Regions from separate parts of the Marinobacter sp. W-8 genome, predicted to be linked through region 4. Evidence: predicted binding sites of a transcription regulator. Region 4 holds the regulator's gene; each other region holds the start of a gene.
The links. The regulator FliA, encoded in region 4, starts transcription of late flagellar genes. The targets are predictions, from matches to a motif close to CTAAAGTTTNNNNNNNNNNNGCCGNTAA.
Positions count from the first base shown of each region.

Region 1: a site for FliA is predicted at 1,292-1,319, ahead of ACF8YQ_RS12835 (methyl-accepting chemotaxis protein). Genes of this name have one in related genera too.
Region 2: a site for FliA is predicted at 1,609-1,636, ahead of flgM (flagellar biosynthesis anti-sigma factor FlgM). Genes of this name have one in related genera too.
Region 3: a site for FliA is predicted at 2,178-2,205, ahead of ACF8YQ_RS08890 (methyl-accepting chemotaxis protein). Genes of this name have one in related genera too.

Region 1 covers NZ_CP172297.1:2,779,830-2,783,168, reverse strand. Annotated here, with positions in the region: gene ACF8YQ_RS12840 (PhoX family phosphatase) at 1-1,217, shown strand, start outside; gene ACF8YQ_RS12835 (methyl-accepting chemotaxis protein) at 1,455-3,095, shown strand; gene ACF8YQ_RS12830 (DUF4870 family protein) at 3,157-3,339, shown strand, end outside.
Region 2 covers NZ_CP172297.1:2,039,524-2,042,862, reverse strand. Annotated here, with positions in the region: gene ACF8YQ_RS09545 (pilus assembly protein PilB) at 1-675, shown strand, start outside; gene ACF8YQ_RS09540 (flagella synthesis protein FlgN) at 747-1,217, opposite strand; gene flgM (flagellar biosynthesis anti-sigma factor FlgM) at 1,225-1,551, opposite strand; gene flgA (flagellar basal body P-ring formation chaperone FlgA) at 1,679-2,386, opposite strand; gene ACF8YQ_RS09525 (chemotaxis protein CheV) at 2,572-3,339, shown strand, end outside.
Region 3 covers NZ_CP172297.1:1,899,978-1,903,316, forward strand. Annotated here, with positions in the region: gene ACF8YQ_RS08880 (hypothetical protein) at 1-372, opposite strand, end outside; gene ACF8YQ_RS08885 (GNAT family N-acetyltransferase) at 533-2,053, opposite strand; gene ACF8YQ_RS08890 (methyl-accepting chemotaxis protein) at 2,274-3,339, shown strand, end outside.
Region 4 covers NZ_CP172297.1:1,286,757-1,290,095, forward strand. Annotated here, with positions in the region: gene flhF (flagellar biosynthesis protein FlhF) at 1-663, shown strand, start outside; gene ACF8YQ_RS05900 (MinD/ParA family protein) at 736-1,548, shown strand; gene ACF8YQ_RS05905 (RNA polymerase sigma factor FliA) at 1,581-2,324, shown strand; gene cheY (chemotaxis response regulator CheY) at 2,485-2,868, shown strand; gene ACF8YQ_RS05915 (protein phosphatase CheZ) at 2,890-3,339, shown strand, end outside.

The sequences.
Region 1 (3,339 bases), 1.5 Mb from region 4:
GGGGAACTTACCTTGCGGCTGAGGAAAACTGGCACGGGTACTTCGCTAATAGCGATGCAACGCAGCCCCGGGAGCAGACCCGCCATGGCGTCGGCGATTCAAGCCGCTACGACTGGGAGTTGGCTGACAGCGGTGCGGATCAATACGTGCGCTTTGATGTTACCCCGACGGGTGCGTCGGCGGCGGATGATTACCGGAATGAGGCCAATACCTACGGTTTCATGGTGGAAATTGACCCGTTTACTCCAGAGAGCAAACCACAGAAGCGAACCGCGCTGGGCCGCTTTGGTCACGAGGGTGTGATTTTTGCGCCGGTTAAGGAAGGTGAGCCGGTCGTATGTTATTCCGGTGATGATTCCCGTTTCGAGTACATCTACAAATTTGTCTCCTCGAAGCCCTATTACGCTGCAACGGCCGGAGGCTACCTCCTGGACGAGGGCACGCTCTACGTGGCTCGCTTTAATGACGATGGCTCGGGCGACTGGCTGGCGCTGGATCTGAACGATGCGGATTTTGCTGCCAAAGTGGCTGCGGCCCAGGGCGAAATGGTTGGCAACGTTCAGTTTGACGGTTTTGAGAATCAGGCTGATGTTTTGTTGAACACTCGCCTGGCTGCCGACATCGCAGGTGCGACCCCGATGGATCGCCCGGAGTGGGGGGCTGTAGATCCGAATTCCGGTCAGGTTTACTTTACGCTGACCAATAACTCCCGCCGGACGGAGGAGCAGGTTAACGCGGCAAACCCGAATGCCAACAACCGCACCGGTCATATTATTCGCTGGAGCGAAGACGGCAACGATCACACTGCGACCAGCTTTGACTGGGATATCTTCGTGTTCGCCGGTGAGCAGGGCACGGAAACCGTGGTTGACGACCAGGTCATCGTATCTCTGACTGATGACAACATCTTCAACAGTCCGGATGGTCTCTGGTTCGATTATAACGGTCGCCTCTGGATTCAGACCGATGGCTCCGATGCAGCACCTTATCAGAACAACATGATGCTGGCGGCCAACCCGGAAACCCGCGAGATCAAGCGTTTCTTCGTTGGGCCGGTTGGCTGTGAGGTTACAGGCGTTGTCTCCACACCGGATGTGAAGACCATGTTCGTCAATATCCAGCACCCGGAAGCAAACTGGCCCGATGCCAACGATCCGCGTCCGCGTGATGCAACGGTTATCGTTACCCGCGATGACAGCGGCGTTATCGGTGCCTGATCAGCCATAACGGTTGTCAGGCTCTGCCAAAAAGCCCGGGCGGACTCGTTCCGCCCGGGCTTTTCTCTTCTGTATTTCAGATTTCCTTCCAAATGCCGATAAACCCCTTGGGCACTGCAATAGTGGTATCTTTAATCCACTAAAGTAGCAGTTATTAACCCATATCATTTCTTTACTCTCCGGGATGGCCTGCAATAACAACATGCTTGCGTTAGCAATGATAAAGATGAGGGCACCATGGGTTTACTCGATCGCACTGCAATTTTATGGGGGGTGGGCATTGCTGTTGCGCTCGGTATTGCCTGCATTCTGGTGGCTCCGATGATGGGGCTCGATGCCGCGTCTCTGTTAATCGGGCTCCTCGTAGGGCTCGCCGCCGCGGCCGGCTATCTGGTTCTGAGGGTGCTGGAACCAATAGAACGCGGGATTAACGGTCTGAATGATGGCTCCCTGGCGGATAATCATCCTCTGCGGGCTCAATGTGCGCAGCTTCTGGCCGATGCCCGGGCTGGCAGAGCTCTGGTTGAAACGCTTTCCGCCAGTGCCGACAAGAATGCCATCTCGGCCGCCGAAGTCTCGTTTGCGGCGGATCAGGTGAAGCAGCGCCTGGACAGACAGGTGGAAGAAACCGCCCAGATGGCCGATTACGCCGGCCAGATCACGGAATCGGTTCGGGAATCGTCGGAACAGGCCACTAACGCTGCCACCATGGCTCTGCAGAATCGCGAAGTCAGTGTGGAGGGGCGTCAGTCATTGGTGTCGGCCATTGAAAGTGTGCGACTGCTGCATCAGCAGTCGGAAGAAAACCTCCGGCTGATTCAGGCGCTGCATGAAAAATCCGGCAAGATCCAGGGCGTGACCTCCACCATTCAGGGCATTGCCGAACAGACCAATCTGCTGGCACTGAATGCCGCTATTGAGGCGGCCCGCGCCGGTGAGCAGGGGCGCGGGTTTGCGGTGGTGGCCGATGAAGTCCGGCAATTGGCCGGGCGCACTGCCCAAGCCACCAGTGAAGTGGCGGACACCCTCGACGAAATCCAGAATGATACAACCAAGATTGTGTCCCGCATTGAATCTCTGGCGAAAACCGTGGAAGACGGGCTGGCATCTGTAGAGAGCGTTGGCGGCCAGCTGGATCAGATTCGGGATCAATCCGACCGGGTTCAGCAGCAGGTTGCCCGTATTGCCGAGATTGACCAGAACAACGAGCAGAGTCTGGCCCAGGTGTTTTCGGCTATTGAGTCTGTCCGTGACCATATATCCGAAAGTGATACCAGTGTGGCATCGCTGGCGGACCAGGCTTCCACGTTGATGGAGCTGGCGGAGAAGGCGAATGCTGCCTTTGCGCTGAACAGCAGCGAAAGCTACCACCGGCCGTTTTATGAGAAAGCACTGGAAGGGGCGCAGCAGATTGGCCAGTTGTTTGAGGCGGCAATTCGAGAGGGCCGTTTGAGTGAAGCGGCGCTGTTTGACAAGAAGCGAACACCGATTGCCAACACCCAGCCCCAACAGTATTCCAGCAGCTTCGATCGGTTTACTGACCAGATGTTTCCGGCAATACAGGAGCCCATCAAGAAATCCCATGAGGCCATTGTGTTCTCCATCGCCTGCACGCCGGACGGTTATGTGCCTACCCATAACAAGGATTTTGCCCACCCGCCGAGTGGTAATCCGGAAGTGGACCTGGTGAAAAGCCGCAGCAAGCGTTTGTTCAATGACCGTACTGGCATTCGCTGCGGGAGTCATACCGAGAGTATGCTGCTGCAGACCTATCGCCGGGACACCGGTGAAATCATGCACGATCTGTCGGTGCCCATCTATGTGAACGGTAAGCACTGGGGTGGGTTCCGGGTTGGGTATCGGCCGGCGGGGCATTGACGGCACTGGGCTCCCGCCAAGGCTGTGATAGACTGCCGGGGACGTAACAAGGAGAACGCCTGTGTCCGAAACCGAGTACATCCCCGCAAAACCTGACGGCCAGCAATCACAGGAGCCCAGCTCTGCGAGGAATCTGGCGGTGGTGGTTTACATCCTGCAGGCGTTGTCGTTCTTCCTGGGAGGCGTGACGGCACTGGTGGGCGTGATCATCAACTACGTCAAACTGGATGATGTCCGTGGTACC
Region 2 (3,339 bases), 750 kb from region 4:
TCTGAGGGTCAGCTGGAAGAGGGGCTTCGGGCTCAACGGGAGACCGGGCAGCGCCTCGGTGAGGTGTTAATCGCTGCCGGCTGGATCTCAGAGAGGGAGCTCCACCGCGTACTCAAGCATCAGTCGCGCTACCGGAATGCAGCAGCGCTGGTTACCATGGTCACCTTGCCATTTCAGCCCCTGGTGTCACTGGCGTCCAGCAACACCAACGCAGCGCAGGTAGGCGCCGGAGCGGGCGAACTCTACGAGCGGAGCGGACTCACACCCCTCTCGGAAGAGGAAATGTCAGGGGTGTCTGCACAAAGCGGTATTGGCCTGATGGAGCGCCTGGAGGCCGTGTCTTCCATGCCCGCCAGCGCCCGGGACGATCTCTCAGGAGAATCTCCCGATGTCGATGTGGTGGAAGGGATCAGACTGGCGGCCAATGTATTCGTGCCGGTGCTCAGTTTTCTGGATTCAGACCTTACAATTACGGGTGTGCATTACCGGGACTCAGAGCCTCGCTACTCGCTACAGGAAGACGGAGGCCTGAGGCTGGCATTTCCGGAGCGTATCGAGGAAATCCGGATGGATAATATTCGCGTGATGGGCGGCCAGACTCCACCCATGGGCAATGTCAGCATTCGCGATATCCGCTTTCACCCGGATGCCCAGATGACCATCTATACGCGTTGAAAACCTTGCCCTGAAACGAAAAATGCCCGGAAGATCTCCGGGCATTTCGTTGTCTGTGAGCGATGGGCGTATCAGGCGCTGGCCAGAATATTGGTGCTTGAGACGTTGGTCTGCTGGCCTTTGGCACCATAGAGCTTCTGCTGGGCGGAAGCACCTCGGAAGATGTCGGTAAGGCGTGACAGGCGCTTTTGCAGGTGCCCGAGAATTCGGCCGTTGTTCTGATTCACGGCCTGGCATTCGCGCAAACGAGTGTCGGCTTCTTTCCAGAGTTGGTGGAGCTCATCCATACCAGCGGCGCGAATGAAGCGTGATGGCTCTCCGGCATTGGGCTTGTAGCCCATATTCACCAGCAGGTGAATCTTCTTTTTGGCGCGTTCGCGTATGCCCTCAAGAATCTGGTTTTTCCGGCTGGTCATTTCTTGGAGGGGTTGGATATCCGCAGAGGAGAGCACGGATTTTTCCTGGTGGAGTACTTCCGCCAGCAACTCAAGCTGGCGGATATCTTCCTGAAGAATCGCTTTCAACTGTTCATGTGCAGTCATGCTTTACTCACCCGAAAATGCTTTTATCCATCTCAAGCATTTTCTGGGCCAGTTTCTGGGCATCTACCTTGTAGGTGCCGTTCTCAAGAGCAGAACGAATCTGTTCGATGCGATCATCGTCCATTTCGGGGTAGTCCCCCAGCTTCTGCTCGAGTTGCTTCAGGTTTTTCGCCTGATTGCTCAGGTTCACGTTTTCGCCACGGGCAGCGGGGCTCTGGGCCTTGGCTTGCTCGCCTGTGGGCGCCTGTGACGTTTGATTGCCTGAGGCTTTGTCGGCCGTGGTGCGCGTGGTGTTGACCTGGCCGGGGCCAATTCCATTTAAGTCAACTGACATATCAATACCTGCTTGCCTGGGGCCACACGAAAGTGGCGTATTCGGGTTTATATCTGCTTAACGGCAAATCCGCGCCATACTTTAGTTACAAAACGGAAAACATTTGCCGCTCTTGCTGTTTGCCGCCTTACATCGGAATTTCGACCCGCCCGGGTCCAACGGCACGAGCTTTGACTGTCCGGGACGAGCGGAGATTTTCCACCAGTACCTGTTCTCCAACGCCCGCGCTCGCCAGTGCCTTACCGCGAGATGATACCGAAAATGAGCCTGAGCGCGCGGTGATAATAACATGGTCACCCCGCTCAATCGCGTTGGGAGCTTCAAGGAGATCCGGGGTCATTACCGTGCCGGCGTTCACCGGGCGGCGCATCATCATGCCTGAAACAGATTCCTTCCGGGTGAGTACGCCGCGGCGACTGGCGTTGATCTGAACCGAATTTACGGTTACCAGATCCTGTGTCAAACGCTCCCCGCGCGCCAGGGGTCGAGCCGCTACCAGGGCAGGGCCATGAACCTCAACGCTGGTGGTCACGTACATTTTCCAGGGGCGTTCACCACTACACGATACCAGTACAGACGGGCTGGTGGTTTGCAGCGGATCGCCCGCAAATTCGGTGTTCAGATCCTGATTGCAGGCGGCAAGGGCGATGCGGCTATCAATGGCGCCGACTTCATAGCTGCTTTCATAGCCCTCGGCTGCAAGGGTTTCGGACCACCTGGCCAGAAACATCTGGGCGGCGTTGCGGATGGTTTCAGCAGTGGTACGTTCTGAAGACTGAGTGACCGGGCTCAGTAAAAGGCACAATGCAGCCAAAAAGATGATTCGCATACGCACCGGTTTGTCCTATGCTGTCTTTATCTGTGTGTTTTGTCGAAATTCGTTAAGGATTCGGGTTCTTGGGCCGTTAACCCTTAACAGGTCTTCAGGCGTCAAAGAATTGTCTTGGACAGGCCTGAAACCACCTTACAAAGATTGAAGCAATATTGATGCCGGTATAGGCACGCCAGGAGTAAAGCATCATGGCAGGGGTATTAGACAGCGTTAACCAGCGCACCCAGCTGGTCGGTCAGAACCGGCTCGAACTGTTGCTGTTCCGTTTACGGGGGCAGCAGATGTACGGCATCAACGTATTCAAGGTCAAAGAGGTGCTTCAGTGCCCCAAGCTGTCATCGATTCCCAACAGCCGGAGCGTGGTTCGAGGGGTTTCCCACATCCGCGGTGAAACCATTCCGATTATCGATCTGAGCATGTCGATTGGCTTGCCGGGTATACCGCAGGAGCAGCTGTCCACCAGTTTCGTGATCATCACGGAATACAACCGTAAAACTCAGGGCTTTCTGGTAACGGGCGTAGACCGGATTATGAATATGAACTGGGAAGACATTCTGCCTCCACCGAAGGGTGCCGGAAAGGATGTCTACCTCACGGCGGTTACCAAGATTGACGATAAACTTGTAGAAATCATAGATGTAGAAAAGATTCTTGCAGAAGTTTCTCCGCTCAGGGAAGATGTGACGGAAGAGCTGGTCAGCCGAAGTGCGGAACGGGTTCCCGGCCATTTGCCCGTGCTGGTTGTGGATGATTCTTCCGTGGCTCGCAGGCAGATTGAGCGCTGTTTGACCGCTATCGGAATGGAAGTAGTTACGAAAAACGACGGCAAGCAGGCGTTACAGTATCTCAAGGAGATTACTCAGGACGGGTCGAAAGCGAACGACCACCTGTCTTTGATTATCTCTGATGTTGAGATGCCAGAAATGGACGGCTACACCCTGGTTACCAGAATCAAG
Region 3 (3,339 bases), 610 kb from region 4:
GGGACTGGACCCACGCCGGGATTTCAGACTCTGTTTCTTGAGAACGACTTCTCTTATGCGCCGCAGCTTGTCGGACAAAGGCGACTCATCTCGGGCGCTTAGCTCAACAAAATCAAGTGAGTAGAAGAAGTTGCTACAGTGCTTTCTCTTCTCGGTGACCAGGCCGGTAAGGCCTTCGGCTCGGATTTCTTCAAACGGCATATCCATAACAAGATCGAGAACCACGGTATCTCCGGGTTCAAACAATTTGTCCGTTTTCATCACGCAGCCGTAGCTGTCGAGTTCATAAAGTCGCGCTTCCACGGTTTCCTTTCGGAAAATGCCGTGTCGGATTCGGAAACGCGCGACCAGGTCCGGTAGTTCTTCGTTCATGGAACGCTTGCTCTGCTATTGAGATCGGCCAGATATATGCTGAACATTAATTAAACAATAGACGGGCCAGAAACTTTTGGCAATGCCGTCAGCTATCTACCGCAGCCCGTTCATGGAAATAATCAGGATTTGGCCCCCTGTGCGGGGCCAAATCTGCCCATTACCGGGTTTTCAGCTCGTAAAGGTCAACACGTCGATCTTTCAGGTTGGTGACAGAACCTTCGTTTCTGACCAGTTTGAGCTTTTCCAGATCCATGTCTGAAAACATGATCATTTCGGTGTTCGGTGTGGTTTCTGCCATCACTGCATCATGTGGAAATGCGAAATCCGACGGCGAGAATACCGAAGACTGGGCGTACTGAACATCCAGGTTTTCCACTTTCGGCAGGTTGCCCACACTGCCGGTGATCACCACGTAGCATTCGTTTTCGATGGCCCGGGCCTGGGCACAATGGCGCACGCGCAAATAGCCGTTCTTGGTATCGGTCCAGAAGGGGACACAGATAATGTCCACATCCTGACTGGCGGCGATACGGCCCAGTTCCGGAAATTCGATGTCGTAGCAGATCATGATGGCGACACGGCCGGCATCGGTATCGAACACCTGGAATTTATCACCACCCTCAATAACCCAGTCGCGGCGTTCGTGGGGGGTGATGTGCACCTTGCGCTGCTCGTCCACACGGCCATCCCGATGGCACAGGTACGAAACGTTGTAGACCCGGTCGTCTTCAATCAGCGGCATGGAGCCGGTGATAATGTTGATGTTGTAACTGACGGCCATTTCCGACATTTCGTTGCGGAACTGTTCGGTAAAGCCGGCCAGGAACCGAATGGCCCGGGTCTGATCCATCTGGTCGGTCAGTCCCATCAACGGCGCGTTGAAAAATTCCGGGAACAGGGCAAAGTCACTTTTATAATCCGACAGTGCGTCCACGAAGTACTCGACCTGCTTGAGCACTTCCTCCACCGAGGTGAATTCCCGCATCTGCCACTGCACCGCACCCATGCGCACCTGGGTTTTTTTGACGCTCAGTACGGGAGACGGCGGCGTATAAAGAATGTTTCGCCATTCCAGCAGCGTGGCGTAGCCCAGGGATTTCTGGTCTTCCGGCAGGTATTTGTGCATCAGCCGGGTGACCTGGAAATCGTTGGAGAGTTGGAATGTCAGGATCGGATCGTAGATTTCTTTGCGATCCACTCTCTGGATGTATTCTTCCGGGGTGTATTGCTCAGAATACTTGAAGTAATTGGGAATACGGCCGCCCGCGAGGATGGCTCGCAGATTCATGGAGCGGCAAAGCTCTTTTCTGGCCTCATACAGACGGCGGCCCAGTCGATAGCCACGGTATTCCGGGTCTATGAACACATCCAGGCCGTAAAGCGAATCGCCATTCGGGTTGTGCCAGATCTTCTCGTTCCGCAGAATAAGGTCGTCGTAGGCATGGGGGTTGCTGAATCTTTCGTATTTCACGCAAACCGTGAGGGCCACGGCTATCAGCTGGCCGCTGTCTTCAATACAGATCTGGCCATCCGGGAATTGTTCCACCAGAGCCTTGATGGTTTCTTTTGGCCACGCGCCACCAATGTCGTCGTAAACCCGATCCATCAACTCTTGCAACTGGCCGTAGTCATCAAGGGTCAGGTTACGTAGATTGAGGTGCAATTCTTCGTGAGCCATTAACAAACTCTCCATCAATTAGCTTTGGCAGTAGTGCGGGGCTGTTTCGAGCATTCTAGCAGACAGGCTGCTTTAGCTCTCGCCCTCAAACGAGCCGTTCCTTCGGCTAACCACATCACAGGAATTAAAGACTTTTCATTTTCGGCCGAAACAAACAGTAACAGCGCAGAGCAACCGTGATCATTATCATGGCCCACCTTCTTCAGGAGGAGTTCCCATCGTGCAGCTATCTTTTGGCCAGAAACTGCTTGTCGCAGTAGGCGTTCTTATCGTCGTGATCATGTCTGTATTTACATTTACAGCGGATCAGCGCCTTCAAAACACTACCGAAACTTACGTGACGGCAATGCTTGATGATGCCGTCAAGCAGAGTACGGCGAGCGTCGCGGATTGGCTCAATACGCGGCTGGATATGACGGAAGCTGCGGCGTCATCACTGCGGAACATTCGCACCGATAACATGGCGCGTAACCTGCTGGATGGCATGACCCGTGGTAGCGGCGCAAAGGATGTCTATGTCGGCACGACGGATGGCCGCATGATGATGCGTACAGTTGAAACAGAGCAGGCACTACCGGCCGGTTTTGATCCCCGTCAGCGCCCCTGGTACCAGCAAGCCATGAATGAAGGCAGGGCATCGTTTACGGAAACCTACCAGGATGCCCAGACCGGCGAGACCGTGTTCTCGGCTATTGCTCCGGTTTCTTCCGGTACCTTTCAGGGGGTGGCTGGAATGGATATCACCCTGAACGCCATTCAGGATCTGCTCGCAACGATTACCTTAGGCGATTCCGGCTATGCAGTCCTGATGACCCGGGAAGGCACCATTCTTTTCCACCCGGACAAGTCACTGATCGGTGAGAACATTGATGATCTGCTTGGTTTCGCACCGTCACTGGATGGTGTGCCGGCACAGTTCAACCGCGAAGACACCACCTGGAGCGTAGCGTTCTTCCCGATCTCCGATGCCCGCAGCGTCGACTGGTACATGGGCTCGGTTGTGAACTGGGACAAGATTCACGAGCCCGTTGTTGCCGCCCGTGCAACAGGAATAACAATAGCCATTGTCGGGCTGTTGATTGCGTTGGCCATTCTCCATTTTGGCATTCGAGCTCTGATGGCACCTGTGCGCCGCCTGAACCAGGCGATGTCGGATATTGCCTCAGGCGATGCAGATCTCACCCAGCGGCTGGATGGCTCGGCTACCGATGAATTTGGCAAGCTCGCGGCAAGTTTCAATACCTTCGTCGCCAACATCCAGCAGGTTGTAAGAGAAGTAAAAGAGG
Region 4 (3,339 bases):
GGCGTTCGTACCGGTCGCGAAGACTGGCTTGATGCCGGGGGAATCTATGCCCTGGTCGGGCCGACCGGGTCTGGCAAAACCACCACCATTGGCAAACTGGCGGCTCGCTACGTGCTGGAGCATGGCCCGGATTCGTTGGCTCTGGTGACCACCGACCGCTACCGTGTGGCCGCTCATGAGCAGCTGTTTGTGTTCGGCCGCATCCTGAATGTGCCCGTGCGGGTGGTGGATGAGAGCCATTCCCTGGATGACATTCTTGATGAACTGTCGGATCGACATCTGGTACTGATTGACACTGCCGGCCTGACCAGTGCCGACCGTGGTTACCAGGAACAACTGGCGGAGTTGGCTCGCAGCGATCACAATATCCGTACACATCTGGTGGTCTCCGCGACCAGTCAGCCACGTATCATGAAATCCGTGTGGCATTGCTATAAGATGGCAAACCTTGCAGGCTGCATCATGACCAAGATTGATGAAGCCCTGACCCTGGGCGAAGCGCTCGGATTCGTTATGGAGACCAGCTTGCCGGTGGCCTGGTACACCGATGGCCAGAAGATACCGGAAGATCTCCAGAGGGCGGAGGCTATCCCGCTGGTGCGTTTGGGCGTAGAAAGGCTCAAGGCCGTGCAGAGCGCGCAGGCAGTCGCCGAAGGTGCCTGAGCCTCGTTGGCGGCACAATAAAACACCGGCACGCGTGCCCGTACAAGAACGTAGTAAGAGACTGATAACAGTATGAGCAGACCACATCCGGTTCAGGTGATTGCGGTTTCCGGCGGCAAGGGCGGTGTCGGCAAGAGCAATGTTTCGGTCAATCTCGGTATCGCCCTGGCCCAGAAGGGGCGCCGGGTTGTCTTGCTGGACGCGGATCTCGGGCTCGCCAACATCGATGTGTTGCTCGGCATTACCGCTAATCGAAATCTGCAAGACGTACTCAGCGGCGATTGTGATCTGAAAGACGTGCTGGTGAATGGTCCTGGTGGTATCAAGATTGTACCGGCATCCTCCGGCACCCAGCGTATGACCCAGCTCAGCGCCATGGAACATGCCGGCCTGATCAACGCTTTCAGTGAGCTGGGCGACCAGATTGACGTCCTGATTGTGGATACCGCCGCAGGTATTTCTGAATCGGTGGTCAGCTTCCTCAGGGCCTCGCAGGAACTTCTGCTGGTGGTCTGCGACGAACCTACTTCCATTACCGATGCCTACGCGCTGATCAAACTGATGAACCGGGATTATGGCACCAACCGCTTCCGTATCCTGGCAAACCAGGTCCGCAATGAGCAGGAAGGCCGCCATCTGTTTGAAAAACTGACCCGGGTCACCGAGCGTTTTCTGGATGTGGCACTACAATATGTAGGTATCGTGCCTTACGACGAGGCCGTCAAGAAAGCCGTCCAAAGACAGAAAGCGGTATTGGATGCCTATCCGAGGGCGAAAGCCTCGCTGGCTATCCGGGCTCTGGCCGAAAAAGTGGATAGCTGGCCTTTGCCGTCCTCTCCCAGGGGGCATCTCGAATTCTTCGTGGAGCGGCTCGTCGAAGTCTGATCTGAATCCAGTCCTACAAGAAAACCGGATACATGACATTGGCGAAAAATCTGGGAATTTACCATCAGGCCGGCGCCAGGAGCCCTTCAGCCCTGATCGAAGAGCATGCGCCGCTGGTCAAGAAAATCGCCCTTCATCTCATGGCCCGGCTGCCGCCATCAGTGCAGCTGGAAGACCTTATGCAGGCTGGTATGGTTGGCCTTCTGGAGGCCGCGCAGCGCTATTCTTCCGGCAAAGGTGCCACCTTTGAAACCTACGCAGGGATTCGCATCCGCGGCGCCATGGTGGATGAGATCCGCAAAGGCGACTGGGTGCCTCGCTCAGTGCATCGCAACGCCCGGCGAATCGCCAGTGCTATCAAACAGGTGGAAGATCGTACCGGGCGCGAGGCCCAGGATGCCGAAGTAGCGGAAGAGCTTGGCATTGGTCTGGACGAGTATCATGCCTCACTCGCCGACGCTAACAGCGGTAGACTTTTTAGTCTTGATGAACTCAATGAATCCGGCGAGCTGCCGATAGAAGAAGCAGAAGCGAGTGATAATCCGCTGGACGGTATTGCTTCAGGCGCTTTCCAGCGAAGTCTCGCAGACGCCATTGAGCAGTTGCCTGAGCGTGAAAAACTGGTATTGAGCCTGTATTACCAGGAGGAGCTCAACCTCAAGGAAATCGGTGCGGTGCTTGGGGTCAGTGAGAGCCGGGTAAGCCAGATTCACAGCCAGGCGGCGTTGAGACTTCGCAGCCGGTTGGCCGAGTGGCGGGATGGTGACAACGACTGATCGGCCAGGTGCTGTGTTTCGCTTTCAGCAAGCTGTGTAGCTTTTGGTAAACGATGCTTTACAACGTGCGCAAACACCACACAATAAGCGCTTAAGGTAGCAGCCTGCTAGACTTCCAAAAGGCTGAATGAATTCCGGGTGTTACTGACTGGAGGTCCCATTGGACAAGAACATGAAAATTCTCATTGTGGATGACTTCTCCACAATGCGACGCATCATCAAAAACCTGCTGCGAGATCTCGGCTTCACCAATACGGATGAAGCAGACGATGGCAACACCGCGTTGCCCATGCTCCGAAGCGGCAAGTATGACTTCCTGGTGACTGACTGGAACATGCCCGGCATGTCGGGCTTTGACCTTCTGAAGGCTGTCCGTGCTGATGAAAACCTGAAGAACCTGCCGGTTCTGATGGTAACGGCAGAGGCCAAGCGGGACCAGATCGTGGCCGCGGCTCAGGCCGGGGTGAACGGATATGTGGTCAAGCCTTTTACGGCAGCTGTGCTCAAGGAAAAGATCGAGAAAATCTTCGAACGAATCCAGTAACCAGAGGTCGGATGGCTCGCCATGAGTGATACCAAACAGAACCATCAGGGCCTTGATCCGGAGGTGGCGGAGAAACTTCAAAAGCAGGCCTCCGACCTGGCTGAGAATGTAAACGCCGGGAATTATGCCAAGGCGATGACCCTGATCAATGAACTGAGCGAGGTTCGCGATCAGAGTCTGTACCGGGAAGTGGGGCGACTGACCCGCAGCCTCCATGAGGCAATCCGGAACTTCCAGATAGACCCGCGTAATGCCGAGCAGAAAGAAGTGCTGTCGAAGATGAGCGACGCTTCTGACCGTCTGGCCTATGTGGTTCAGATGACCAGCCAGGCGGCGAACCGCACCATGGATCTGGTTGAGGAAAGCATGCCGGTGGCTCACGCCATGCGGGATGAAGCGGTTGCCCTGCGGGATGAGTGGCAGCGTCTGCGCCGTCGTGAAATGGAGCCTGCGGAGTTTCGGGAGCTTTAC